3 regions of the Cobetia amphilecti genome follow, and region 3 is predicted to be linked to each of the others. Evidence: predicted binding sites of a transcription regulator. Region 3 holds the regulator's gene; each other region holds the start of a gene.
What was found. Region 3 encodes FNR, which switches genes on or off when oxygen is low (the NO sensors DNR and NnrR bind a similar motif). Its sites were predicted from a motif close to TTGATNTANATCAA; they were not measured.
Positions count from the first base shown of each region.

Region 1: a site for FNR is predicted at 1,980-1,993, ahead of R1T44_RS07395 (OmpW family outer membrane protein). Genes of this name have one in related genera too.
Region 2: a site for FNR is predicted at 6,301-6,314, ahead of R1T44_RS12590 (cytochrome ubiquinol oxidase subunit I). Genes of this name have one in related genera too.

Region 1 is NZ_CP136695.1:1,708,292-1,717,941, reverse strand. Features, by position in the region: gene R1T44_RS07405 (lipopolysaccharide kinase InaA family protein) at 1-810, shown strand, start outside; gene R1T44_RS07400 (OmpW/AlkL family protein) at 1,170-1,763, shown strand; gene R1T44_RS07395 (OmpW family outer membrane protein) at 2,245-2,856, shown strand; gene R1T44_RS07390 (DMT family transporter) at 2,981-3,970, opposite strand; gene R1T44_RS07385 (aminotransferase-like domain-containing protein) at 4,127-5,833, shown strand; gene R1T44_RS07380 (DMT family transporter) at 5,873-6,748, opposite strand; gene R1T44_RS07375 (DUF6314 family protein) at 6,747-7,313, shown strand; gene R1T44_RS07370 (alpha/beta hydrolase) at 7,453-8,136, opposite strand; gene R1T44_RS07365 (haloacid dehalogenase type II) at 8,348-9,109, opposite strand; gene R1T44_RS07360 (hypothetical protein) at 9,183-9,422, opposite strand.
Region 2 is NZ_CP136695.1:2,952,785-2,962,434, reverse strand. Features, by position in the region: gene R1T44_RS12620 (BCCT family transporter) at 1-177, shown strand, start outside; gene R1T44_RS12615 (hypothetical protein) at 179-1,978, shown strand; gene R1T44_RS12610 (DUF3726 domain-containing protein) at 1,975-2,763, shown strand; gene R1T44_RS12605 (RidA family protein) at 2,861-3,244, shown strand; gene R1T44_RS12600 (DUF2474 domain-containing protein) at 3,411-3,623, opposite strand; gene cydB (cytochrome d ubiquinol oxidase subunit II) at 3,635-4,642, opposite strand; gene R1T44_RS12590 (cytochrome ubiquinol oxidase subunit I) at 4,660-6,075, opposite strand; gene R1T44_RS12585 (aminotransferase-like domain-containing protein) at 6,649-8,070, opposite strand; gene R1T44_RS12580 (hypothetical protein) at 8,255-9,650, opposite strand, start outside.
Region 3 is NZ_CP136695.1:686,991-696,640, reverse strand. Features, by position in the region: tRNA gene R1T44_RS03110 (tRNA-Asp) at 378-454, opposite strand; tRNA gene R1T44_RS03105 (tRNA-Val) at 459-535, opposite strand; tRNA gene R1T44_RS03100 (tRNA-Asp) at 585-661, opposite strand; tRNA gene R1T44_RS03095 (tRNA-Asp) at 703-779, opposite strand; tRNA gene R1T44_RS03090 (tRNA-Val) at 858-933, opposite strand; gene R1T44_RS03085 (alpha/beta family hydrolase) at 1,150-2,016, opposite strand; gene R1T44_RS03080 (cbb3-type cytochrome c oxidase subunit I) at 2,338-3,828, shown strand; gene R1T44_RS03075 (cbb3-type cytochrome c oxidase subunit II) at 3,825-4,442, shown strand; gene R1T44_RS03070 (hypothetical protein) at 4,468-4,746, shown strand; gene fnr (fumarate/nitrate reduction transcriptional regulator Fnr) at 5,034-5,783, shown strand; gene R1T44_RS03060 (fatty acid cis/trans isomerase) at 5,958-8,456, opposite strand; gene bufA2 (BufA2 family periplasmic bufferin-type metallophore) at 8,725-8,991, shown strand; gene bufB (MNIO family bufferin maturase) at 9,205-9,650, shown strand, end outside.

The sequences.
Region 1 (9,650 bases), 1.0 Mb from region 3:
CCCAGCGCCACGGCGCCGCGCGGCCACGGCGATTACTGCGAAGCCGGCCTCGCCCGCCTGCTGGAGCAGCACGACCTCAATAGCTTCGATGCCCTGTGGCAAGTGGCAGCCCACGACGTCGACGCGCCGAATCGTGAACGCGGCGGCGTCTCGACGGTTTCGCTGCTGACGCTCGAGGATGAGGACGGCAACAGTCATCGCCTCTATCTCAAGCGCCAGACCAACCACCTGGGCCGCAGCCTGGCGCGCCCGCTGGGCGAACCGACCTTCTCTCGCGAATGGCGTGCCATCCGCCACTATCACGCGCTGGGAATACCGGCAGTGGACGCCGGCTGGTACGGCGAGCGGCGTGCTGGCCGGGAATGGCGCGCCATCCTGATCACCTTCGATCTCGCCGGGCGCGATGATCTGGATCACTGGCATGAACGCTGGGCGGAACTCGATGCCGGCATGCGCTCTCAGGTCATCACCGCCAGCGCCCGCCTCGTTCGCGAGATTCATCAGGCTGGCCTGATGCATGGCTGTCTGTTCCCCAAGCACCTCTTCCTCAGTCGCCCGCCGAGTGAGTCGCCGAACAGCACCTGGCAGATGGACGCCGTCATCATCGACCTCGAGAAGACGCGCCGCTTCGTGCTGCGCCGCCACGAGTGCCTGCGCGATCTCTACGTGCTGTGGCGCCGCCTGAAGAGCTGGCAGCACGATGAATGGCGACAATTTCTTGCCATCTATCGCGATGCGGATGCGCAGAGCGCCGAGGTCAGTCAGTGGCTGAAAGAGCTGGAAGCACGCGCCGCACGCAAGCGGCGCTGAGCCTGCAGAGGCCGGAAATGACCTTTGCGTAGTGAACACTAACCTCGCGCACGGCATGCGACCAAGGTCTTGGTCACCTTGCGCGAGGATGAATGGGGATGTCGCTCGAATGCGTCACCACAAGTCTCACTCGTGAGACATTAAACTTCCCTGAAATAATCGGTAACATCCGCTAACAGGACGCCTAATAAGTTTTCAAACAACGTTCTAAAAAAAGCTTGCCAAACAGAACGCTGTTTTTTATAGTTTGCAGCGTCCCCTGATCGACGCAGCCACGCAGAGCACACGGCCCAAGCCGTAGGGTAGCGAGGCACTGCTGACAGGCAGCTCACGAAGCCAAGCTTCAAGGAGAACTACACATGAAAGCTATCAAGATCCTGACCGCTACTGTTATCGCCGGCACCATGGCAATGGGCGCACAATCCGCCATGGCATATGGCAAGGGTGATACCTTCCTGCGCGGTGGCGTTGCCAAGGTCGACGGCAAGAGCAACAACGGCAACGGTCTGATCGCCAAGGACGAGTCTGGCTTCGCCGGTTCCGTGGGCTACATGTTCCACGACAACCTGGCCATCGCCCTGCAGTCCACTGAAGAATTCAGCACTGACTGGGAAAACAGCGCCGGTGGTTTCGATCAGATGCCGATCAACCTGATGCTGCAGTACTACCCGCTGGGCGGTACTGAAGCCCGCGTCCAGCCGTACGCTGGTGTCGGCCTGAACTACACCCACTTCTCCGGTGAGTCTGCCGGTGGCCAGAGCATGGACATCGACGACAGCTACGGCGCCGCTGCCGAGCTGGGTGTGGACCTCAAGATCACCGAAGCCTGGGCCGTCAACGGCTTCGCTCGTTACGCCGACGTCAAGGCCGATACCAAGATCGCCGGACAGGACGTGAACGACACCGAGCTGGACCCGGTCACTGTCGGTGCCGGTGTCACCTACCGCTTCTAAGTCCTTGCACGAGGCGTGAACATGCCTCCAGCGAGTACCTGGCAAGCCGTGTGATGCCGCGTCATGAAAACGTCAGCGATGGAGCTCGGCAACGCCGAGCCGTCCAGGCGCCAGATGGGCATCACACACAAACGCCGCAGACCTTCGGGTCTGCGGCGTTTTCGTTGTGGGCAGCCAACGGCTACATGGCCGATCTTCAGCGACGTGGCGCAGAAATTGACCTGGATCAACCACGTCCCTGACCGAGCAAGAACGCCCGTAAACTCTTGCCCCAGATCAAATTTCTCGAAATTCGGCTACCTAGAATGAGGGCATTGTTTCCCGCCATCCTTCAGGAGCCATCATGTCCGACGTCGTCTCTCGCTCAGCCTCCCTCCCCGCGCACCTGACTTCGCGCAGCCCGCGCTCTGCGGCACGCCCGTGGCAGATTCTGGCACTGGCAGGCCTCACCAGCCTCGCGACTCTCGGCGCCACACCGGCCATGGCCGCCGACTCGCTGAATGCCAGCTCTCACAGCTCTCTCAACTCTCTCAGCTCGCTCAACTACGGCGCCGGACAGTTCTGGACGCGTGCAGGTGTCGCCAAGGTCTCGCCGAAGAGTGACAACGGTCGCATCGATGCCATCGGTGCCGACGTGGATGTCGATGATGACAGCGCCTTTGCCTTCACTCTCGGCTATCGCTTCACCGACACCTTCGGTATCGAGCTGCTGGCGGCGCAGGATTTCGACCACGACATCTCGCTCAATGGCCAGAAAGCCGGTTCCGTCGATCACCTGCCGCCGACCCTGACACTGCAGTACTACCCGCTTGGCGGACGTGAATCGCGCATTCAGCCGTACATCGGCGCGGGCGTCAACTACACCCACTTCTCCGATGAAACCCTCGACGATGGCACCAAGCTCGAGATGGATGACAGCTGGGGCGCGGCCGCACAGATCGGCGTCGATCTGGTGATCAACGAGCACTGGGCGGCCAACGTCGCCGCCTGGTATCTGGATATCGATTCCGATGTCACCGTGGCGGGCAGCGTCAACGACAAGGTCGAGATCGACCCCATCGTGACCATGGCCGGGATCAGCTATCGCTTCTGATCAGCCACTTCCTGGCTAGCGCTTCTGACTGGTCAGAAACGACAACGCCCCGCCAGCCCATCTCGGGCCGGCGGGGCGTTGTGCGTTGTGCGTTGTGCGTTGTGAGTTGTGCGCTCGGCACGCCTCAGCGCGGGGCGGCTTGCCCGCTGTTCGTTACCGAGGCCTTGGAAGTTGCTGAAGCTATTGAGGTTGAGGGCGTTGAAGGCGAAGGCGGCATGGCGTCGTCGGCCGGCGCCTTGCTCACCTTGCCCGGACGCGGGCGGTCCAGCACCAGCCCCAGCACCACCAGTGCCGCGCCCGCCACCATCAGCGCGGTCCACTGCTCATCGAACAGCCACCATGCCATCAGCGCGGCACACGGCGGCACCAGGAAGAAGGTGCGCGCGACCTGATGGGCCTCGCCCCGCTCCAGCATCAGCATCAGCAGCCAGATGGCACCGACCGAGATGGCGATCACCAGCCAGGCCATGGTCAGCAGCAGACGCGGCGTGGGGTCAAAGGCAAAGCTGCCGACACTGGTCGCCGCGACGACGAACACCGCGCCCGCACCGAGATACTGGAACATCAGCCCCTCGACCAGCCCCATGCGCCCGGAGACCCGCTTCTGCCACAGCGTCGAGCTGGACACGCCGATCAGCGCCACCAGGCACCAGACGAGCCCGATCAGCGGCCACTCCAGGGTACCCGCGCCATCCTTGGCAAGCCCTGCCCCCAGCACCAGACTGACGCCGATGGCGCCACAGCCAAGCCCCGCCCACTGCTTGGCGCCCAGCCGCACGCCGAACAGCGGCAGTGACAAGGCCGCCGTCACCAGTGGATGCAGGCTGACCAGCAGCGCCGTCAGGCCCGCCGGCAGCCCCGCCTTGACCGCCGCGAACACGCCGCCCAGGTAGGCGCCATGCAACAGCATGCCAATGCCCATCTGCGCCAGACGGTCATTGCGCCGGCCCCACTGACGCGGCTTGCGGCGCAGCCATAGAATCAACCCCAGCACCGGCAGCACCAGCAGGCTGCGCACCAGCAGCAAGGTGAAGGGTTCAGCGTCCAGGGTGCCGAAGCGCGCGGCGATGAAGCCGCTGGCGAACAGAAACACGAAGCAAAGTGGCATCCACATCACGCAGACTCCAGCGAGAGAAATGACAAGCGGTCGGCCCATAGGCAGGTGCAGGACGTGCACCGACGGGACCACGACATGAGCCTTCAGCTTGCCGCGAACCCTCAAGGGGGCACAAGATACAGATAATCACCAATTCAAGGGGTACAGACAGGCATGTCATCCGCCGAGCACGCTTCGTCCGCCAGCCGCCCTTCGCTTGCAGGCCCCGCCATCAACTCAACCACCAGCTCAACCGCCAGCTCAGGCGCCACAGCCGCGACGCTGCCGCGCTATCAGCAGCTGGTCGAGCGGCTCAAGACCCAGATGGCGACGGGTAAACTGAGCGCGGGACAGCGCCTGCCTTCGCTCAGGCGGCAGGCGGCGCAGTCGGGGCTCGGCCTCAACAGCGTGATTCGTGCCTATGGCGAGCTGGAGGCGGCGGGCCTGATCATCGCCGAACCGCGTGCCGGCTATCGGGTCGCGCCAGCGACGCAGGCTGCTCACGACGCGGATGCCCTGAATACCGACTCACAGACCAGCCCGGCTTCATCTCGCCACCCCGACGAGCTAGAGCACGGGCAGCGAGAGTCACATCACAGGCCGCGCGCCATCACCACCCTCACCATCAGTGACCCGGCCTGGCAGGCGATGGCGAATGCCAGTGATCCGCGCCTGGCGCCGTTAGGTGCCGCTCACCCAGAGCTGGACGCCCCCGCCGTGCGTCGCCTGTATCGTCTGGCGCGCACTCAGCTCGGGGCGCATGCCCAGCATCCCAGCGCCTATGCCCTACCGCCGGGCTCGAGCGCGCTGCGCACCGCCATCGCCCAGCACCTCAGCCACCACGGCCATCCCTGTGACAGCGACGCCCTGTTGATCAGCCAGGGGGCGCAGCATGGCATGTCCCTGCTGCTCGGCCAGCTGCGTGCCGCCAAGGGCCGCTGTCGGATCGGCGTCGAAGCGCCGGGCTATTTCGGCATCGTGGCTGCCATCGAAGCCCAGGGCCATCAGGCGATCGCCATTCCGGCCCGCGCGCACCAGGGACTGGATGTCGCGGCGCTCGAGCGTCTGCTCGAACGTCATGATGACAAGACGCCCGCCCTGACGCTGGATGCCCTGATCGTGACCGCGGATGGCCACAATCCCCTGGGCGGACAGCTGAGCACGCCAGATCGCCACCGCCTGCTGGCACTGGCGGCCCGCCACGCCATCCTGCTGGTCGAGAACACCACCTTTGCCGAGCTGAGCTTCGATACCCGCCAGCCGTGGCTGGCCGACCTCGCCCATCGCCATGCCGACAGGCCGATGCCTGCGCTGATCAGTCTCGGATCATTTTCCAAGACGCTGGACCCCCGCACCCGCTGCGGCTGGCTGTGGCTGTCACGGCCCGAGCAGGAGTCACCACTGGGGCTGCAGGCGATGATTCGGGCGCGCTGGGCCAATGGCATGGGCGACATGCCGTGGATGCATGCTGCCCTGAGCGAACTGATCACCAGCGGGGATTACGGCCGCCACGTGCAGCGCATGCGACGCTGCTATGCGAGGCGCCTGGAGCGTCTGCGTGCGCACCTGAGCACGGCGCTGGGTGACCGAGTCTGGCTGCCGCCACCGAGCGGCGGCTATCTGCAATGGTGTGGCCTGCCCAGCCTTGAGGCGCGCCAGCTTGAGCAGTTGCATCAGGAGCTGCTGAATGCAGGCATCGCCACCCTGCCCGGCAGCCTGTTCAATGCCGAACAATCCGGCCTGCGTCTCAATGCGGCCCAGCTCGGCGAGGAAGCGATGCAGAACGCTGCGCGGCCCTCTGACGAGATTCCCCGCCAGCAGGAGATACTGGCGCGCCTCACCGCTCACCTGCAAAAAGCCCTCGCACAGGGCGAGGGCTGATTGAGGTGCGATGTCTGGATTTGCTTATGGCACAGACTGTCAGGCCATGCGCAGCGCCTGCTCGCGGCGACGTGCCCACACCTGATTGATCACCAGTGCCGCCACGATGACCGCCCCACCCAGCGCCAGACGCGCCAGGTCGGCGTCGCGGTTCCAGATCAGCAGATTGACCAGCAGGCCCGCCGGCACCAGCGCATTGTTCATGATCGCCAGCGTGCCGGCATCGACCCGCGTCGCGCCCTTGTTCCACAGGAAGTAGCCCAGCCCCGAGGCCACGATGCCCAGCCAGCCCAGCACCACGAAGTGCACCGGCTGCGACGGCAGCTTGTCGGTACTGCCGAACAGCAGGAACATCACGATCACCAGCGCCAGCGCGCCGAGATAGAACCAGCCGAACACATGGCGATGGGCGACATCCGCCGGCAGCTGCGGAGCAACCTGACGATAGGCCACCTGCCCGATGGCAAAGCACAGATTGGCACCCTGCACGACCGCAAAGCCGAGCCAGAAGCCGTCACTGACCCCGTTGTAGCGAATGATCGCCGCACCCAGCACCGCAATCGCGGCGGTCAGCAGGTAGAATGGCGACAGGCGCTTGTTCATCAGGTCATCGAGCAAGGTGATGTAGATAGGCGTGAAGATGGTGAACAGCAGCACTTCCGGCACGGGCAGCAGCAGGAAGGAGCGATAGAAGAAGATGTACATCAGGCCGAGCTGGATCGCGCCGATGGCCATCAACTGGAAGCGCAGACGACCGCTGATCGCCCGCGGGCGCATGAACGGCGCAAAGATCAGGCACGCCAGCACGATACGCGTCAGTACGGCCAGATAGCTATCGACCTGACCGGACAGATAGACGCCGATCAGGGAAAACGAGAAGGCCCAGAGGGCCGTGACACCAATCAGGTAGGACATGACGAGTAAACTCGGTAGCCAGAAGAAGTTGACACCAATTGTAACCCTCTATGCGCTGCTCGCGCAGATCCGCCGGCTGGATTTTTCGTCACGCTCCGGCCCGGCCTCGCGCAATGCCTGGTCTGGCCAGGGAAGCGGCGAGGTGACGGTCACCCGCGAAGCCCCAGCCTTCCCCCACGACGGGTCACGACAGGCGGCTCAGCAAGAGGAGGAGAGTGTGGTATTTCTCGAGCAGGGCCAGTTCCAGCTCGAGGGCCAGTCATCCAGCGTCAACTTCCACAACCGCTATCGCTGGCAGCTGGCTGCGGATGGCGAGGCGCTGTCGCTCAGTCATGAACGTCGTGGCCGCGATGCCGCCGTCTTCCTGTTCGACTTGGTGGCCGACAGCGCTCGAGGCGAAGATCACTTCGTCAGTCGTGAAGCGCATCTGTGCATCGATGATCTCTACGCCGCCACGCTGGTCATCGTGCGCGATGAGGTGGGCAATGCCCTGGGCTTTGATCTCGACTGGCGCATCACCGGCCCGCGCAAGGATGAACACCTCGCCTACCGCTATCGCTGCTGAGCGCGACCAGCACTGGCAAAGACCGCTGACGGCGTATGACGGGGCCGCTGGCAGCACATGAAAACGCCGCTGACGGAGTGATCCGTCAGCGGCGTTTTTGCTCTGGCAGTCGATACTGACAGTCGATCCTGGCAGCCGATCAGGCCAGCAGACGCGCCTTGAACCACTCACCGATCGCCTCGATTTCCTCGAGACACACGGCGTGCGCCATCGGCCAGGTCTGCCATTCAAGTGGATGACCCAGTGCACGCGCACTCTCGGCGCCCGCCTCACCCAGTGCCAGCGGCACGATATCGTCGTGGGTACCGTGATGGACACTGAGGGCCAGGCCCTGATTGGCGGCGCTCGGCGCAATGGTCGCGCTGGTCGCGAAATAGGTCGAGAGCGCCAGCAAGCCGCCCAGCGGACGCTCGCAGCTCAACGCCGCCTCATAGACCACCGCACCGCCCTGGGAGAAGCCGGCCAGAATGATGCGCTCACTGGCGATGCCCTGGGCGATCTGCTCCTCGATCAAGGCATGCACGTAGGCTGCGGATTCACGCAGCTGCACCTCATCGACGCGCCGGCCGAGATTCATCTCGAGAATGTCGTACCAGGCCGGCATGCGCATGCCGCCATTGACGGTCACGGCCAGCTCCTGTGCATGCGGGAAGACGAAACGCACGCCGTGATTCTCAGGCAGACCCAATGCAGGCACCACGGGCACGAAATCACTGCCGTCAGCACCCAGGCCGTGCAGCCAGATCACGCAGGCATCCGCCTGGGCGCTCGGCTCGATGATCTGAGGGGCACGGTGGCCATGCTGCTGTGATGCGTCACTCATGTTCAGCTCCGGTCGGTAAGAAGGGGAATGCCGCCCAGCCTACCATTGACGCTGGCATCTGCCATGCGATGAGGCTGGCAATCTCACGATGAACAGGCAAATTGCCCTGTCACTCGACGCCCGCCAGCCTCACCGATGCCATAAACGCCATGATGACAGAATATCTTCAGCACCTGTCAATCAAGGGTTCTGCCAATCAAGGGTTCTGGTGCTATTGCAGAATGTCGGCCAGTTCGTTCACATCCTTCACGACATGATCGGGCTTCTTTGACAGCGGGAACAATGCCTTGCCCGGGCGGGCGATGAACGTGGTCTGCAAGCCCGCCTCCTTGGCGCCCGCGACATCCCAGCCATGTGCCGCGACCATCATGGCTTCCTCGGGTTCGACATCAAGCTTGTCCAGCACCCATTCATAGGAACGCAGGTCCGGCTTGTAGATCTGGATATCTTCAATGCTGTAGCGCGCATCGAAATACGGCAGCAATCCCGCGTTTTCGAACTGCGCCTGGACGCCCTTGTTGGACGAGTTGGTCAGGCTGACGATCTTGTAGCCTTCCGCCTTCAGCCTGGCCAGACCTTCCTTGACATCAGGGTGAGGCGGGAGTGTCAGCAACGGGGTGATGATGGCCTTCTTCGCCTGCTCATCCGTCAATTCGACACCGTTTTTCTGCGCGACCACCCGCAACGAGGCGACACCGATCTGCCCGAAATCGTGGTAATCCCGAGTCACGGTAGACACCAGAGAATAATGCAGCATGGTCGAGAACCACAGGGGCAGCAGGTCTTCTCTTCCCCCCAGTGCCTCGCCGACGGAACTGCGCATCGAGGCAAGATCCAGCAGCGTTTCATTGACATCGAAGATCAGCACCTTGGGCTTTTCGACGACATCACCCGCCATCACACTCCCTGACATCAGACCAACGCCCAACACCAATGAACCCGCCACTTTCTTGAGTTTTCCGCGCACCATCATGGGCCTCCACTTGATTGATATCATGGCATCCTGCCTCGGGATATCCGACATGCAGGCCGGCAATCAACAACGTTTAATCACCGTGATGCATCATGACATCCACACAGTGAACTGCCGATGAATCCTTACGAATCATCTGGAAAACCCTCAGAATATTGCGGGCATCAAGCAAGGTGCCATACACAGAGTCGACCAGCCACTTGCTGTGCCCTTCTGGAATCCGGGCATAAAAAAACCCGCCATGGTGGCGGGCAATGAATGTCGGGACAGCGACACCCAGGACAGGAAAGCGTTTGAGAAAGGGTTTTGCCACCAGGTCGTTCTAGAGGGGATGGTGGAGGGTCCCAAAGCCCTTGCTCAAGCGTTCTGCTCACTATCCAAGTGTCTCTACGTCTGGGATATTTCCTTTCGCTCTCCCTGAATGTCGGTAGTCACTGGCTGCGCATCAGTGCCTACGCCTTCAATCGTCGCTGCGCGGTGATTCAAGCAGTGGCAATCAAATCACAGCGCTTCAATTGTTTCGCAATGACAACTTGCGGCA
Region 2 (9,650 bases), 1.9 Mb from region 3:
GCCGGTCAGATCAGTGCGCTTCAGCAGTTCATCGTCATCACGGCCATCCCTGTCTCGCTGGTGCTGCTGCCCTCATTGTGGACAGGACCTCAATCAGCCTTCGCGATGGCACGTGCGCAGGGAATCACCAGCCAGCGGTCAGCCATGCCGGCCCCGGAAGACGCAGGAGAGCGTTGATATGTCTCGCAATCACCAGGGCGCACGCCTCTCATCCACCGAGCAACGTCTGCGACTGCGGGCACCGGACGATGTGATGCAGCTGGAGCGCCTCGGCAGCCTGCATGCCAGTCGTCTGAGTTTCGTGAGAAGTCTGGTGCGCCAGATGGCACATGAAAAATGGAAGATCACCACGACCCGCTTCGAACTGGATGCCCTCGGTCACGGTGTGGCGATCTACTGCCTGCAGACGCCCAGCAAGCGCTATCACGGCGTCATATTCTCTCAGGCACTTGAGGATTCCGCACGCTCTGACCGCGTCATCGCCGAAGCCTGGGATGTCACCTTCGGCGTAGTGGAGGGTGACGTGGATGATGCGCTTCTTGAGCAGATGGCGGCCAATGTGCCGTTGCAGGAAGCCGGGCGCCAGCATCCCAGACTGCTGGTCCTTTCGCGTGCCAACCGTAGCTTGCGTAACTTCGCAAGCTTCCTGGAGGCACTGAGTGCAGGCCAGCAACCTGATCCTGAATGGCTGACCCGGGTCGGCTATCTGTATCGGACTACGGCCGTCTATGGCAATGGCAAGTTCGGCATCGCGGACTATGACCGTCTCAAGGACAACGCGGATTTCCATCGGCCATTTTCTGCCCAGATGCTGGGCGTCTATCTGCTGCGTCACTTCTCGATCCAGCAGATAGAGCACATGGCCCGTGCCCGGGCTCCCGAGACCGCCGCACCTCTGGCAACCTCATTGAAGCGCTATCTGGGCATCGGCAACTCCACCGGCCTTGGGATGGCACCGTTCCTGATCAATCATCCGCAGCTGGTACAGCGCTGGGTGGAAAGCCGAGAACTGGCGCTTGCCGAGGTGACGGCACAGGTGCCGGGAGAGCAGGAGCGTTCACGTCTGCTGGCACTCCTCAAGCGCGCCGAGACTCATCTGCGCCAGACGGTCACGGACGATCACGAGCAGACCCTGCGCAACCAGGCCACGGTGGCGTCCTTGCCTGAGCTGATGACATGGCTCGAACTCGTGCCGCTGTCGCCGGAGCTCTGGCAGGAGCTGATCGACTGGAGTCACCAGCAGCATGGGCTCGAGGCTCAGGAGCTGGTGAACACTCTGCTGCTGGAGCTGTATCCGAGCATCGTCGACCGCTATGAGGACCTGATGGCCGTGGAGGAAAGCCTGGAGCTGACCCCGGACATGCCGCTGGTTCACCTCAAACAGGTGATCGAAACGCACTACGACTGGGCGTTGCGCGTTGATTTTTCACTCGCCGAGAATCGCCACTGGTTCTGGTATCGCTCGGTTGAGAAGGAGGAGCCCCGTCTGGGAGTCCGCGACAGGGAGGCAGGTGCCGACAAGGAAATGAAACTGGCGATTGCCCCGCGTGTCGCCGATACCCATGCGGCGATCAGTCAGTACCTGGAAGATCACCCTCGTGCCTTGGTGGTGGAATTCCTGATCCATTGCCCGCGTCACAAGGATATCGTTCGCCGCATTCAGAGCATGGCCAGCACGAGTTTCGGCGAGATACGCGCCAATCTGTGGGCGCGCGACATGAAGCCCATGCACCTGTTGCGGACCAAGCTATCGTTCTTCGGTGCCAGTCGTTTCGATCCGAAGTCTGATCGTTGGGTGCGTATCACGCTCTTCCAGGGGGCTCCGCTGGTGGAGGAACTCAACGCCGAGCCGCAGGATCCTGTCGCATTTGATGATTGGAGCTTCCCGCTGGCTCCACAGATTGCGCGCACGGTGCTGTCAGAGATGACCGCCGACCCTCGGCAGGTCAATACCACGACAGTGGGAGGAATGTCATGAAGGTCTCCTACAACGAGCTTCACGGACTGTGTCGCAAGGCCTTTCAGGCGATGGGCTTTGAAGACGGTGACGCCGGTGACGCCGCCGACATGGTGGCCTGGATGCAGCTCTATGAGCTGGAAGGGCTGGCGGCGCTCAATCGCGGACTGCGTTTCTTGCTGGAGGATACCGATGAGCGTCCGCCGGAGATCGTCTATGCCGATGGCGACCTTGCGGTACTCGACAGCCACGGTCACAGCGTATTGAAGAGCTCATCGCTGGCGCTGGAACTCGGCTTCGCCAAGGCACGTGCGCGTGGCCTCGCCGTCATCAAGATCCAGCATTGCCACAATCGGCAGCTGATCATGGGTTATCTGGCGCGCCTTGCGGGGCGCGGCATGAATGTCACCGCCTTCTGGCGCAACGCCCAGGACGTGGACGAGGCGGTCGGCTGCCCCATGATCGAGCAGGTCGTGGGCTTCAGAGCCAACAGCTCGGTCCCCGAGATACGGGTCTATGCCGTGCGTGAAGTGCCAGAAGAAAATGAGCCCAATGATGGCATCACGCTGGTGATGGCCAACCATGTCGACCTGCTGCCATCCCTTCGCTCCGACTATGACGTCGACCTGCTGGCCTGTCATGAAGAGTCGAAGCTGCTCGCCTGTCGCCAACGAGCCATGCAGGAAGGCATCGAGGTGGATGACGAACTCTGGTCACGCCTGAAAGCACTCTCGACACGCCTGCTGGTCGAGGCAACGGAAGATTCTCGCAGTGGTGCCGGCGCCGGTTCCACCGACAACGACTGACCTCTCGCCTCTCAATACGTCCCATCATTCCATGATCCGCCGCTCTTGCGCCGGCGGGTCATGGAGTGCGCCATCGAAAGATTCTCGAGGAATACCCATGGTTCATCCCGTCAAGACCGATCTTTTTGCTTCTCGTGCACCCCTGTCATGGGCGAGTGTCGGCAATGGCATCCTGTTCACTGCCCAGATTCCTATCGATGCCGCCGGCAATGTCGTGGAGGGCGGGATTGCTGCCCAGACCCGCCAGACGCTGGATAATCTGATTCATACCCTGGAATGCGCCGGTGGTGACGCCTCCTCGCTGACTCAGGTGCTGATCTATGTGACTGATCGCGAGCACCTGGCGACAGTGAATAGCCTCTATGCAGATTATGTGCGTGAGCCCTATCCCAACCGGGCTGCCATCATCGTCTCCGGGTTTGCACGCGAAGAGATGCTGGTCGAGATGGTCGCCTATGCCGCACTGGAGGTTGATGTCTAAAGTCGCCGTGATGGGGGGAGGGAGTGACCCGTCACGTTTGCGCCCTGCATTGACTCGTCATTCAGGTCAATCGGTTCACCAAGCCCCCAGACCAACAAGAAAGACGCCGGAGCATTCGCTGCTCCGGCGTCTTTTTGTGTCTACTTGATGTCTTCTTTCGCTGCTTTCAGGGCGTAAGGCCCGCGGCCTGCATGAAGCGACGCAGTGCCAGAGAGACGAGGCCCAGCGCGCTTACGCTGCCTCCCCAGATCAGCACCAGCCAGCCGATCTTGCTGAGCCAGCTGGCCGGGCGCGCGGGCGTCCCGGATGGCTCACCGCCGGGTCTGGCTGTGGGGGTATGCAGTGGTGCTGAGGGTGACTCGTGTGTCGGGGATGTCATGTCAGCACCTCTCAATGGTAGCCATCGGTATGACGGACCTTGCCCTTGAACACGAAGTAGCTCCACGCGGTATACACCAGGATGATCGGCAGGATGAAGAGCGTGCCGACGAGGGCAAAGCCCTGGCTTTGTGGCGGAGAGGCCGCTTCCCAGATCGTCACATGACCGGGAATGATGTCAGGCCACATGCTGATGCCGAAACCGCTGTAGCCCAGGAAGATCAAGGCCAGCACCAGCAGGAAAGGCTGGGCATGATATTCAAAGGCGACGGCGCGGATCAGCGCATAACCAGCCAGCACTACCAGCACTGGCACCGGCAGGAACCAGAACAGCTGCGGCAGCGTGAACCAGCGTTCGGCGATGGCGGGGTGGGCCAGCGGAGTCCACAGACTGACGGCCGCGATCATGATCAATACCCACAGCGTCAGCGGGCGCGTCAGGGCAAACATGCGCGCCTGGAGAATGCCTTCGGTCTTCATGATCAGCCAGGTGCTGCCGAGCAATGCATAGGTGAACAGCAGCGCCACACCGCAGAACAGCGGGAAGGGTGACAGCCAGTCCAGCGAACCGCCGCTGAAGTGAACCCCATCGAAGGCGATGCCCTGGATGTAGCCTCCCAGTGCGACGCCTTGACTGAAGGTAGCCAGCACCGAGCCGCCCACGAAGGCCTTGTCCCACCAGTGGCGACTCGCATCCGAGGCCTTGAAGCGAAATTCGAAGGCGACACCGCGGAAGATGAGGCCGATCAACATGGCGACAAGAGGAATGCTCAGGGCTTCCAGCAAGACGGCGTAGGCCAGCGGGAAGGCCGCGAACAGCCCCGCGCCGCCCAGCACCAGCCATGTCTCGTTGCCATCCCACACGGGCGCCACGGTATTCATCATCACATCGCGGTCCACCTTTTCCTCCACCCACGGGAAGAGAATGCCGATGCCCAGATCAAAGCCGTCCATGATCACGTACATCATCAGGCCGAACAGGATGATGCCCGCCCAGATGACAGAAAGGTCGATACCCATAGCGTTCATCGCTCCGGTCAGTGAGTGGTGCCGTCGAGAGATTCCTCGATGGCCGACAGTGGGCGGGATGGCGTGCGTGGCTTGCCGGGGCCGCCGCTGGGGGCGTGGCTGTCATCACCCTCAGGCCCTTTCTTGATCAGCTTGAAGATGTAGTTGATCCCCGTGCCGAAGACGATGAAGTAGACCGTGACAAAGGCTGTCAGGCTGATGCTGAGGTGAACGGCACTGTGGGCTGAGACGGCATCTTCCGTTCTCATCAAGCCGTAGATCACCCACGGCTGGCGGCCGACTTCGGTGGTGAACCAGCCTGCGAGTATCGCGATCAGCCCGGCCGGCCCCATGGCGACGGCCAGCCTCAGCCAGCGCCGCGAGGTGAAGAGCCTGCCCTTGCGAGCCAGATAGACACCCGAGAGGCCGAGCAGAATCATCGCAAGGCCCAGGCCGACCATCAGGCGGAAGCTCCAGAACACGACGGTCGAATTGGGGCGGTCGGCGGCGGGGAAGTCCTTGAGCGCCGGCACCTGTTTGTCGATGTCATGCATCAACAGCAGGCTGCCGAGGGCCGGAATCTCGAGCGCAAATCGCGTCTCTTCGCGCTGCATGTCGGGCACACCGAACAGGATCAACGGCGTCGGTTCCCCATGGCTGTTGTCCCAATGGCCTTCGATGGCCGCGATCTTGGCCGGTTGATGCTTGAGCGTATTCAGGCCATGCATGTCGCCGACGAAGGCCTGCAGCGGGGCGGTCACCATCAACATCAGCACCGCCATGACGAGCATCTTGCGCACTTCCGGGGTGTCGCGTTTCTTGAGCAGCAACCAGGCGGCGGAGGCAGCGACGAACAGCGAGGTGCTCAGGAAGGAGGCCAGTGCCATGTGGGCCAGGCGATAGGGGAAGGAGGGATTGAAGACGATCGCGAGCCAGTCGACCGGCACGACGATGCCATCGATGACCTCATGCCCCTGAGGGGTCTGCATCCAGCTGTTGGACGACAGGATCCAGAACATCGAGACCAGGGTGCCGAGCGCCACCATGCAGGTCGAGAAGAAGTGCAGGCCGCGGCCGACGCGATTCCAGCCAAACAGCATCACGCCGAGGAAGCCGGCTTCGAGAAAGAAGGCGGTCAGCACTTCATAGGTCAGCAGTGGCCCGGTCACGCTGCCGGCAAAGGCCGAGAAGCCGCTCCAATGCGTGCCGAACTGGTAGGCCATGACCAGTCCTGACACCACACCCATCGCGAAGTTGACCGCGAAAATCTTCGACCAGAAATGATAGAGGTTGCGGTAGACCTGTGTGCCTGTCTTCAACCACATGCCTTCCAGTACCGCCAGATAGCTGGCGAGGCCAATGGTGATGGCCGGGAAGATGATGTGAAACGAGATGGTGAAGGCGAACTGTATCCTGGCCAGGTCGATGGCCTCGGTGCCGAACATGGCAATGTCTCCTGAGTAGGCGGCAAGGGGGACGGCCCTGCCTGAATCTTCGCCGCTACTCTAGGGAGCCGCCGGAAGCCATAACAGGCTCAGTTGTGCGAGAAAAAACCATATCAGTTGCAAGCTGAATCTTGGTAGGTCGTTAAATGCCCGTGAGCCAGTCAGTCGGCCAGCCAGGTGGTATGGCGAGAAGCCAGCAAGGCGAGCCGGTCAGGAGGGCGCACTCTGATTCACGTCAGCACCATGACGGGATCAGATGCTTGTCGTATCGCCCTTGGCGGCAGGCCCCGCCATGGCGGGCTCTGGCGCTTCCTTAAGGGGCACGCGTGCGGCATCAGGGCATGCAATCAAGATGCGCAACAAGCTGCGACATCCAGGCGTGGCAAGCAGCTGTCGCGCGAGTGATATGCGCCGCAAAAGGCTGTTTTCGCCCCCGCGGATGACGAGTGAAGACTGTGTGGCAAGGCGGCCACAAGGGCTGCGGCATTTGCGCGCACTCGTGCGCGCACATACTCAAGGCATTCCTTACATCTCGCACCTCGCACCTCGCATATCGTCTGAGCGGTCCGCGTTTCAGGCTGCCTTGAGCAATTCACCCAATGTCTGCATGGCGCGCTCTGACGCCGCGTCCCATGGGTGGCCGTAGCTCAAGCGAATGCAATGCTTGAAGCCCTGGGTGGCCGAGAAGATAGGCCCCGGCGCCAGGCTGATGCCGTGGGCCAGCGCCTGCTGAAACAGGGCCAGCGAGTCGATGTGCTCGGGAAGCTCGCACCACAGGAAATGACCCCCGTGGGGGTGGGTCACGCGAGTGTCTTCGGGGAAGTAGCGATCAATGGCTGCCAGCATGGCTGTCTGCTGGGTCTCGAGCGCCAGACGTAGCTTGCGCAGGTGGCGGTCGTAGCCGCCATGCTGAAGGTAGTCGGCCAGGGCCACTTGGGCGGGCAGCGATGGCGAGATGGTCGTCATCAGCTTGAGGCGCGAAATCTCCCGGGTATGCCGCCCCGCGGATATCCAGCCCACCCGATAGCCCGGTGCCAGGCACTTGGAGAACGACCCGCAATGCATCACCAGGCCCTCGACATCCAGCGCCTTGACGGGTTGCGGGGGCGACACCTCGGCACGTTGATCGAAATACAGTTCCGCGTAGACATCATCCTCCAGCATCGGCAGCTGATGACGGCAGAGCAGCGCATACAGTTCGGCCTTGCGTGCATCGCTCAGGCTGGCCCCCAGCGGATTCTGCAGATGACTCATGAACCAGCAGGCCTTGATGGGCAGCGTCTCCAGACGATTCTCGAGTACCTCGAGATCAATCCCGTCGCGCGGGTGTACCGGAATTTCCACCGCGCGCAGCTTGAGCCGCTCAAGCACCTGAAGCGTGGCATAGAAGGCCGGCGCCTCGATGGCGACAAGGTCCCCGGGCTGGGTGACACATTGCAGGCCAAGATTGAGCGCCTCCATGGCGCCATTGGTGATCACCAGCTCCTCCGTCGGCAGCTGCATGCCGTTGACCATGTAGCGCTGAGCGATCTGTCGGCACAGGTCAGGATGGCCTGTGGTCATGTCGGAGATCACGGCATGCGATGACAGCTGGCGCAGCCCACGTGTCATGCTGGTCGCAAGCCGAGCGAGCGGAAAGAGCTCCGGGCTCGGGAAGGCAGACCCGAAGGGGACGGTGTCGTTGTCGCGCAGTGAGCCCAGCACTGAGAACACCAGTTCACTGACGGCGACATCGGAAGGGGCTTGCTGCTGCAGGGCGACATGCGGCTCATCGAGTATCCGCGAGGCATTGTCACGCACGAAATACCCCGAGCGCGGCCGCGCGCTGATCAGGCCCTGATTCTCCAGCAGGTAATACGCCTGGAAGACGGTAGAGGGGCTGATGCCATGCGCCTTGCTGGCCTGACGCACCGACGGCACGCGCTCACCCGGTGCGAGAATGCCTGTGCGAATCAGGTTGGAAATCTCGGCGGCAAAGCGTTCATAACGCTTCATGAAAAAGTCCTGATGAGATTGGGCGACACATGTTACTCACTCGATGAGTCCAGGGAGAGCAGACTACCTAAATTCATCCAGCGTCACTATATTGGGCGCGCTCGTTAAGTGGTGTGTTATGCCATGATTCAACTTGTGCAAGGCTTGCAGAGCAGGAGGTTTCTGATGAGACGTGGTGCTGTCTTTATTGCGCGTGGGAGATCCAGGGCGTAATCGCCTGGGTGTACTTACTGGCGCGCCGCATGGCCTGACGATGCAGGTACTCCAGACTATGGGCATAGTGCGTCAATGTCTGCTCCGGTGTGCGGTGGCCGATCCAGATGGCGAGTTGATACAGCAACATGCCACGTTCCCGGCTATCTTCCCCGGCATAGCCCTGAACTCCCTCAAGAAAGCGTTTCAGGGGCGCTTTTTGCAAGCCCCAGGAGCCGTGCTCCTGCAAGTCATCGAGAATGTCTCGATTCTGCGCTGCTTCAAGACGGATCAGCCACCAGCTGACGGCTGCGTGACGTAACGAGTGAAAGTCGATAGCGTTTCCCAGCACATCTCTCATGGTGTCGATCGCCGGGGCGATCAGACCGGCGTGGTTGAAGGCCAGACCGCTGTCACTCGGGCCGAACAGGGCGATGTCAGGGAGGGCTGTCGTGGGGAAGCATCGCCGCCGATAAACCCACCACGCTGCCAACAACTGGATATCTCCGAAGAATGTCAGAAGGTGTAGCGGAAGTACGCGCCGGGCAGCAGGGGTCTTCCCACCGCGAATATAGACGCGGCACTCAATCTCTGGCAATGAACTCAATTGCTCACTCAATGCCTCGCGAATGGTCTCCATCTCATGCAATGCAGGAGGTGAGAACTCTGTGTCAGACAGCGCCGGTGAGGGGGCGGCCGGGGGGTGATCCTCCAACCAGTGCTCGAGTGAGAAGGTCCCCTGAGGACATTCGATGCGAATGTCTTGTAGCGTCAGGGCGCAGACTTCGCTGGCGCGCATACCACCGTGGAAGCTGAGGGCGATGCTGAGCCATTGCATGGTGGCATCAGGCGTTGTATCGGGCTTGGAAAGAAGATGGCCCCGTACCTTTTCCATCTGTCTCAGGGTGGCAAAATGAATTCGTTTAGCGCTGGGAGCTTTACTGTTGCCTGATATCGGCGGCTCGACGTCCAACAATACTCCCATACTGTGCATGAAGCGGATGAGCTGCCCCATATTGCCAAGAAAGCTCTGTGTTGTGCTGGCAGACCAGCCCATATCGTGTGGCACACACCAGTACATTTCCTGGGCGCTGTCGTTATCCCATTCCTGGATATCGATCGACAAGGCGTAGTCCGCCATTGCCATCGGCAGGCTGCGAGACAGATAGGTGTGCAGTGAACTGACGCGTAGCATGCGAGTCACGCGCAGATCATGGAGCCAATAGAGCACCATGGCCGGATAGCTATGGCGGATGCCCATGAGTTTGGTGAGACGCCTACTTGTCTCGAGTAACAGAGCCTCCAGGCGCCCTCTGACCTTCTCGTCGCTTGTCTTGCGCAGATAATCAGAGGAAATGACACCGATCCATTGCTTGATGATACGTCTT
Region 3 (9,650 bases):
TAACAGGTTGTCAGGACATCAACGACTGATGATAGATGGCAAACGGTCGTATGAAACGAGTGATCCCAGTGTAGAGCATCGCGCCATGGGCTCAATACTCCCAAAGGCCACATTGCGAATGACGCCAGTGATGACATCAGAAAGGTGAGCAACCGAGCAGGACACCCATCAACGGGCAAGAACGAAATGTCGTGATGTGCCCAGGGAAGACCGACAAGCCTGGAACATGACCAGGTCGAGAAGAGAGAAGAGAAAAGAGAAAAGAGGAAAGGACAGGGGGACAAGCGGGCCGGGCCAGTACTGAAGACTTTCCGACAGCCAGAAACGCAAAAACCCGAGCTCGAAAGCTCGGGTTTCACGAATTCTATGAGATCGAATGGCGGACCGGACGGGACTCGAACCCGCGACCTCCGGCGTGACAGGCCGGCATTCTAACCAACTGAACTACCGGTCCGCATTGGTGGGTGATACTGGATTCGAACCAGTGACCCCAAGCATGTGAAGCTTGTGCTCTAACCAACTGAGCTAATCACCCAACACAAACGATCTTTGCTGCAAGCAGCGATGATATCTCGCGATTCTGATGGCGGACCGGACGGGACTCGAACCCGCGACCTCCGGCGTGACAGGCCGGCATTCTAACCAACTGAACTACCGGTCCACTTCAGAACAACTCAACATCGGGCGCATGACAAACGAGAATGGCGGACCGGACGGGACTCGAACCCGCGACCTCCGGCGTGACAGGCCGGCATTCTAACCAACTGAACTACCGGTCCACGACAATCGCTTGCTTCTGCTAACGAACCAGGCCATTTAATCAAGTAACGCTTTGAAAAGCAATGACTTTTTTCAAATGGTGGGTGGTACTGGGTTCGAACCAGTGACCCCCAGCTTGTAAGGCTGGTGCTCTACCAACTGAGCTAACCACCCCTGTCTCGTTGGCGCTGCATTCTACGGAATCCGGCCCATGAGTCAATACTTTTTTTGCGCGCAATTTCAGCAATCGCCCGCGACAGAGTATTGATAAGACAGGACTTTCCCGCTGCATTTCGCCTGCAGGCCAGTAAACATCAGCGTTGCGTCATCATTCTGACATGCCGCTGTCGCCATCGAAGGCCAGGGTAATGCCCCTCGCATGGTGGCGATTCACTGCCGTTTTCCGCCCAGCGCCGGGTGATTGGCCAAGGCCAGCGCCGCACGCGAAATCAGTCCTTCACGCGTCTCGCCACTCGCTTTTCGTGGCTTGAAATCATGTTCGCCATCATTCAGCCAAAGCAATATAAGGCTTTCCGGCAACGGATATGCCGTCACTTCCTCGCGAGTTCCGAAGGGATCGCGGCTGCCCTGACAGATCAAGCCGGCCATCGGGATATCCGGCAGATGGTCGATACGCAACTTGTCGGGCTTGCCCGTGGGATGAAACGGATAGCCCAGCGCGTACCACCCGACCGGCAACGGCGCATGCGCCGCCCGGGTCAACTCCACCAGCAGATGGGAGGCCACACGACTGCCCATCGACTTGCCACCGACCAGCCAGGGCAGTGATCGCAAGGAGTCGACGGCCGCCACACACGCCATCAGCGCCTGACACCAGCGCGCCATCTCCTCGATCAGCCCGGGCAGCCGGGGCGGCGGTCGGCGGCGGCTTTCGCAGCGCATCCTGACGAGATAGCCGAAATCGAATGCCAGCCACGCCATGTCCTGCATCAGGCAGGCAGCGCCGAACTGTTGATGGAAGTCGGTCTCACGCCCGGCGCCGGCACCATGCGCATGCAACAGCAGGGCACGCCCCGGTCGTCCATGGATCTCAAGCGGCCCCAGTTCCGCCAACCAGCCTCGCCACGGCCCTCGCGCGGCCAGCGCGTCGTGGGACATGGTCTGGCGAGCAGCAAGCTCCGAGGCGACATCGGCCAGGCTGGCGACACGAAAGCCTTCCTCGGCGTAAGGGCTGGGGACCTCAGCCGTATTGGACGCATTGGCATCTTCGTCCGATGATGAAGTGACGGCGGGCAAGCGAAATTCTCCTGTTGATCTCGTACGGCTCGCGCCAGACAACGCTGGAACCGATGAGGGGTAAACGCTGCATTCCAGCGCGAGGGATGGCCTGTCAGTCGGTCATGGTCGCGCGTGATATCGGTCAGCGCCAGCCCTGCTGCCCTGACAGGGGCGTCGATGACCTGACCGCTCCCGCAGCGCCGCTTCCTGCACCGTCACCACCAGCACTGCGCTTTCGCCCACTGCCGACGAGGTCGTGATATGCGTACAGCTCTTGAGGCTTCGGCCTGCCATCCCCGCGTGAACCATCATCATCACGTGAACCATGATTTTTCTCGCATGGCCGTCATCTGGGGGCTGCTCAGCCTCTGTCTGGCGGTGTGGCTCAACCTCATCTGGCTATGGCCATCACTGGGACCGGAAGTGGCCTGGCTGAGTTACGGCCGCCTCGCTCCCTTGCAGCACCACCTGCTGCTCTTCGGTCTGGGCGGCTCGGCAGTGATCGCCGGCGGCTACTCCATCGCCATGCACAGTGTCCTGCAACGCGAATCACGCACGGACGCCGAGACGGCGATACCGGATATCGCACTGACTCCCTTCACGCTCAAGCTGATGCATTTCACCTTCCTCGGCTGGCAGGCCGTGGTCGCGCTCGGCGCACTGGCGATTGTCGCAGGCTACTCCTCGGGCCAATACATGGCCGAAGCGCCCTGGCTCGTCGATCTCCTGATGACCCTCGTCTGGCTGGCCGTGGCGTGGGTCTTCTTCACAATGCTGGAACAGCGCACGCTGCGCCGCCTGCCGGTGGCCTGCTGGTACTTCATCGCCGGCCTGATGCTGGTGTTGATACAGCATGTGCTGATCTCGCTCAGCGTGCCGATCGGCCTGCTGGAATCGATACCGCTCTTCACGGGCAGCCTCGAGGCACTGATTCAGCGCTGGCAGGCAGGGCCACTCCCCGGCGGCATGTTCGCATTCGGCGTCATTGCCTTGCTCCATCACATGGTGACGAGCCGCTCGCGGCTGCCGCTCTACTCGCATCGGCTGGCCGCCACCAGCTTCTGGATGCTGGTGCTGCTGGTGACATGGGGAGGCGCTCCACTGCTGTTCGCGAGCGCCCTGCCGGCCTGGAGCCAGACGCTGGGCATGGCGATGGGCCTCCTGCTGCTGGCGCCGGGGCTGGCACTCAGCCTCAATGGCCTGATGACACTCAAGGAGGATTGGCACTCATTGCGCCGGGATCCGCTTAACTGCCTGCTGGCGGCAGCGCTGATCAGCTTCGCCATTGCGGTTCTTGAATACAGCCTGCTGTCATTGCCGACACTCAACGCCCTGACCTTCAGTGCCGCCAACAGTCTGTCGCCGGCAGCAAGCCTGGGGGTGGTCGCGACAGTCGCCATCGTGATGGCCTATCACCTGCTGCCCCCGATGCGCTCCCTCGCGCTGCTCAAGACTCATGCCCTGCTGGTCATCATCGGCACCCTGCTGTGCGTTGCCGCCAGCTGGGCGACCACGCTGCTTCAAGGCAGCATGTGGCATGTGCTGGCAGATGACGGCAGGCCGCTATACACCTTGAGCGAGGTGCTGGAAGTGGCCCGCATGCCGATGATGATCTCGCTGGGCGGGCTCGCCTGCTGGGCGCTCGGCTTGCTGCTGATGCTCCTCAACGTGACGCGCACCCTGGCTGATCAAAAGAGCGAACGCCAAGCCGCTCACGAGCGTCAGCGCCTGAGCTCCGGCTCGCACAAGGCATCATCAGAGCCTGCCACGCACTCTGCGTCCCCCTCTACCACGCCCCCTGCCACATCCTCGGGAGGGCACTACGCATGAGACATGTCCTGCTCGAACGTCACGCCGGCCTGATGACGGCACTATGCCTGCTCACCATGAGCCTCGGCGCCCTTGCCCAGCTGGTGCCGCTCGGGGCTCACCCCAGCCTCGCCAGCGCACCCGAAGACCTCAAACCGCTGAGCGCCCTGGCGCTGGAGGGCCAGCGCATCTACCAACGCGAGGGCTGTCAGCAGTGCCATACACGCATGGTGCGCGATCTACCGGGCGACACGGCGCGACACGGCGATGCGACGACCGCCCGGGAGCGCTACTACGACCGCCCTTCGCTGTGGGGCGTCGAGCGCTGGGGGACGGATTTGAGCCAGCTGCCTGCGCAACATGACGATGCCTGGCAGCGTCTGCATCTGAATGACCCGCGCAGTCAGGCGCCGGGCTCAGCGATGCCCGCCTACCCGTGGCTGTTCGAGCAGGCGTTGAGCGGCGAAGGCATCGCGGCCCGCATGCGAGCCCTGCAAGGCCTGGGCGTGCCCTACGCGGAAGACGAGATTCTCGCCGCCCCCAATGACGTGCGTGGCACTGCCGAAATCACGGCGCTGCTCGCCTACCTGCAGCAGGCCGCCCCCGCGAGCGACATCGCCAGCCGCGACCCATGACAGGACACCGCTCAGGAGACACGACATGAATCTGCTGGAGACAACTGGACTCCCCCTGTTCTGGAATCTCTGGGTGCTGGCCCTCACGCTGGGCAGCCTGGTGCTGTTCGCCATGCTGGCCCTGGGCAGCCTTTCGCGCGCCGCCAGCGCTGACAGCGACGAGCGCGAAGGCGATGGCCCCATGCAGGAACATCGCATCAACGGCGTACGTCAGCCTGACACACCAGCGCCACGTGCCTGGGGCATACTGGCACTGGCGACGCTGACCGCCGCACTGATCCTGCTGCTCGGCGCAGCTGGCTGAGGCAGGTCGTCGCGGTATGGTCATGCGGGGCCAACCAGGCCTAAAGTTCACACACCTTGCAACGCCCATGGGTTGGGCAGGATAATGAATTAATAAAATCTAATATTATGGCGCTACGAAATTGCACTGCATTAGCCGATAAGCGCTCAGACTCTGGCCGCTCGAATCACATCGGCTGAGCAGGGTAGCGGCGGGCGACAAGGCCCCGCCCCACCGTTGTTGCGCCCGAAAGACCCCTCCGCTGCCCTGCCCCAGGGGTAGCGGTGACATTCCTCAGGAGAGTCACCATGACGGCCAATGCACAGGCATCACACCGCTTGCGCGCCCATGAAGCCCGCTGCCAGACCTGTTCGCTGAGTTCACTGTGCCTGCCACTGGCACTGAACATGGAAGATATCGACCAGTTTGACGCCATCATCCGCCGTCGCGCGCCACTCAGAAAAGGGGAAGTGCTCTTCACCCAGGGCGATGCCTTCGATTGCGTCTTCACGGTGCGCTCCGGAAGTCTCAAGCAGATCACCAATGAAAACAGCGGCATGGAGCAGCTGACCGGCTTCTACCTGCCCAGCGAGCTGGCCGGGCTGGATGCCATCGACAGCAATTGCTATCCCGGCACCGCAGTGGCGCTGGAGACCACCACCGTCTGCGAGATTCCCTTCGACCGCCTCAATGCGCTCTCGGAGCAGATGCCGGAGCTGAGAACCCAGCTGTTCAAGAGCCTGAGCAAGGAGTTGCACGAAGATCGCCGCATGATGATGCTGCTGTCGCGCAAGACAGCCGATGAGCGGCTGGCGAGCTTCCTGGTCAACCTGTCACAGCGCTTCCGTCGCCGTGGCTATTCGCCGTACAGCTTCCGCCTCTCGATGGCACGCGCCGATATCGGCAACTATCTGGGGCTGGCCGTCGAAACCATCAGTCGTATCCTGACCCGCTTCCAGACCCAGGGGCTGGTCGACATTCGTGCCCGCGAGGTGCATATCCTGCATCTGGATGGCCTGATCGAACTGGCCGAAGGCGAGTGTCAGGGCGGTCGCTGATGACGCCTGCTGACAGCACATCACGCTGAGCGACACTGCGCTGATCCGCCGCCAGGGCGCCATGTCGGCACCACACAAGACAGAAGCCCGCCACGCAATTTGCGTGGCGGGCTTCTTCTTTCTGTCAGGCCAGACAGTCATGACAATAGGGCTTGTCTCGGCCTTCGCTGGCGATCAGCGGTTCTCGAGGCGGTTATAGTCCAGCAGGCCCGCTTCGACAGGGCGATCAGCATAGTTGGTGCGCAGCACGCTGTCGGAGAACTCCCAGAAGCGCGGATCAGTCCGGCGCACCCCGATATCGGCCTGCAGGGCGCGATAGTCCTCTTCGGTCTCGAGCGTCGCCACCCGCTCTGCCAGTCCCGTCAGGGTGTCAGGCGTCAGACGCCAGAAGGCATTCGGGTAATCGCCCGCCACGCCCCGCAAGACATCGAGAGTGTCTTCCTCAGGACGGCGATTTTCCTCCTCATCGAACAGGCTGGTGATGTTGGCGTGGGCGGAATTGCGCAGCACGCTGTAAAGGCGCGGCGAGTCATCAGTGCCATCCTCCAGCGCGACGATCGTCACCTCCGGCATCAGGCTGGCCGAGACTCCCTGCACCGCAGCGAGGGCCTGCAGCTCATGTCGCACGTGCTCGTCCTCGACATTGCTCAGGCTGCGCTCATGGCCGAGTTCCGGCGCGAGGCGCTCCTGCATGCGCCGCATCAGCCCAAGGCGAGCCTGGTTCGGCGATGACAGCTCCTGCGGCGTCCAGACGATGCCACTGGGCGCATCGAACTGCGGCGGCTTCTTGAACAGCAGCTCGCCAAGCCCGGGGCTGACGTCGCGATACCAGCTGTCATGCACCGCCTGGCGCTCACCTGCCGGCAACAGCACCAGCAGGTTGTTCTCGCCTTCCATGCGCAGGAAGTCCATGTACAGACGGGTGACCAGCTGATGGCCGAGATTGCCGTAGACATCGAAGCCGGCGACCAGCAGATAGTGGATGCGCTCCAGCATCGGGTAATCGATGATCCAGCCCGTCTTGGGCACGCCACCGACCAGCCCCTTCATCACCGCCGCATTGTCGAAGTGACGATAGATGGTCAGGGCCGCGTTGGGGTTACGCCCCTGGCCGGGGCCCTCAGCCCAGCCGCTGCCGTCCCATAGCACTCGCTCATCCAGGCGCAGATCGCCATCGAGATAGGCCTGGGACATCAGGCGCTGCTTGGCCTTGAGGTAGGCGGTCTGCTTGCTCTCGAACTTGACCCAGGAGCTGATCGGCAACGCATTGCTGCTCTGCTCGGCGGGCAGGCTGAGATTCTTTCCTTCCTCGGCCAGGGTGCGTTCCACTTCCGGGTGACTGAACATCTTCGGGTCAGTGAAACCGACCCAGAAGTGATCATTGATCACATCCACCGCGACCTGCCCGCGACAGACCGGCCCCTTGATGAAGCCCATGATGGTGTTCTGCGACTCATCCAGCATGAAGCGATAGCGTGACTCGGCCGGGATGGCCTCGAAGGTCAGGAAAGGATTCGAGGCCGTCTTGAGGTCGTAGTCCGGCAGGTCATCCACCGGGTAATCCGGTGTCAGGAACAGCGCCTGCCAGCGCTTGAAGCGAGCATCATTGAGCGCATAGGGCAGATGATTCTTGGCCAGGATCGTCGCGCGCTCCTGCCACAGACGGTAATAGACCCGCGGGCGCCCGGCGTCATCGTGGGGCAGGCTCGCGCGCTCATCGGCGGTGTAGGAGGCGTAGGGTGCATCGTAGGGGCGGCGCGTGGAGATGCGCTTGATCGGCTCGCCCGGCGGGGTGCTGGAACGCACCAGCTTGAAGAAGATCGGCCGGCCGTCCGCGCCCTTGATGCCCGGGAAATACACATGGCTCAGGAAGAGATGCTCGTAGATGTAGCGATTCATCAGGCGCTGCTTGAGGCTGTCGCCATTGAAGAAGCGCTCGGCCTGCTCGATGTGCGGCATCAGCGCCTGGGGCAACGGCGCCGGACCGGTCATCGCGCCACCCTTGGCCAGCCAGTTCACCAGCGTGCGGTGCTCTTCATCGCTGACCTGTGGCAGGGCGTAGGGCATGCCCCAGTCAGGATGGTCTTCGGCGAACTTGTCGTAGCCCTCGACGGGGGCACACACCTGACTGCGATTGAGCGACAGGTCGAAGCGGTCTTCCGGCAGCAGGCCATCTTCCGTCACCGGCAGCGGCGCCTTGCGCTTCTGGCTGAGCGCACGGAACAGCACACTGCCCTCCAGATTGGCGGCCGGAGAGTCGAAGCGCTCATTGAGCACCGGCGAGAAGTCCATGCTGCGCCACTGCTCGGTGGTGTCCGCGTCTTCGAACATGCGCGTCAGATTGGCCGCCAGCAAGCGCGTGCCATCGTAGACCGGCGCCGGATTCATGCCGCGATCGATCCCGGCGGCCGATGACAACTTGAGCTGACAGGGAGCGTCGTAGCAGCCATGACAGACCACGCAGCGCGTCTCGATCACCGGCTTGACCTCATCCTCCCACTGACGCCCGGCAAGACTGTCGTGTGACACCACCCGCTCACGCGGTGACGCGGGGCCGAAACGCTCATCGAGCTGATGAATCGCGACGGCACTGCAGCCCCCCAACAGTAGAACGAGCACGATGCTCCAGCGCCAGCGCGGTATGCGCCACAGGCGTCGAAGTAGGTCCGGCATGGGGAACTCCAGCAAGAGGAAGGGATATCGGCAATCGGGCAGATGATGGCGAAAGCGTACCATAAGCAGGCTCACTAATTCGGCAAGACTGCCTTTCCAAGCATAGTGAACAATGATGTCAGATTTTTTGGCGTTTCCGCATCCAACTTTATTTTGACGGCGTATGACGTCATGACCCGCCTGAACGAGCTGTCTGACGCAAGCGGGTGCCACGATGTTCCTGATCCATAATTCAAAAAATACGGGCCCTGCCCGATAGGAAGCCATCATGACCATGAAGAAGACCGTTACTGCCGCTACCTTCGCCGCCGCTGCCGCCGCGCTGTTCTCCACTGCCGCCCTGACCTCGCTGCCGGTGCACGCCGGTGACAATGCCGTGAAGTGCTCCGGCATCAACTCCTGCAAGGGCACCTCCGAATGCGCGACCGCCAACAGCGCATGCAAGGGCCACAACGCCTGCAAGGGCCAGGGCTGGTCGTACACTGCCAGCGCTGAATCCTGTGTCGGCGAAGGTGGTACTGTCGTCGAGGGCTGATCCTCAGGCACGCAGAGGCGTCTGCCCTGGCAGGCGCCTCTGGCGAATACCCGACGGGAGGACGGCACACCGTCCTCCCGTTCCTGATTCTGGGTCTGGCTCTGGCTCTGTTTCTGCCTGAGCCCCCTGGCGGGTGTCTTTCAGCGCTCCTGACTCGCCATCTGCCTCGCCCTTTTCCGCACCCTCTGCCTTCGCTCAGAAGAGGACTCACCCATGACGACAGCTGTCACCGCTCGCCTGCCCACGCCCGCCAGCGCCGGTATCGGTCAGGGGCTGGGCCTGCGCCCCGAGTACTATCACGAGATTCTGACGACGCTGCCGGACATCGACTGGTTCGAGGCCATCAGCGAGAACTACATGGGCCACGGCGCCAGAGAATCCGGTGGCCTGAGTACTGAAGGCCTGAGTACCGGTGGTCTGAGTGCCGGCGGCAAGCCACTGCATCATCTCGAGCGTGTCCGCGAGCACTACCCCATCGCCTTGCATGGGGTCTCGCTGTCCATCGGTGGCAGCCATTCCATCGACAGCCGTTACCTGCGCGAGCTGCGCGCCTTGTGTGAGCGGATCGAACCGCTATGGGTCTCCGACCACCTGTGCTGGACGCGCACCGGCGCGCATCAGTTCCACGACCTGCTGCCGCTGCCCTACACCGATGCCAC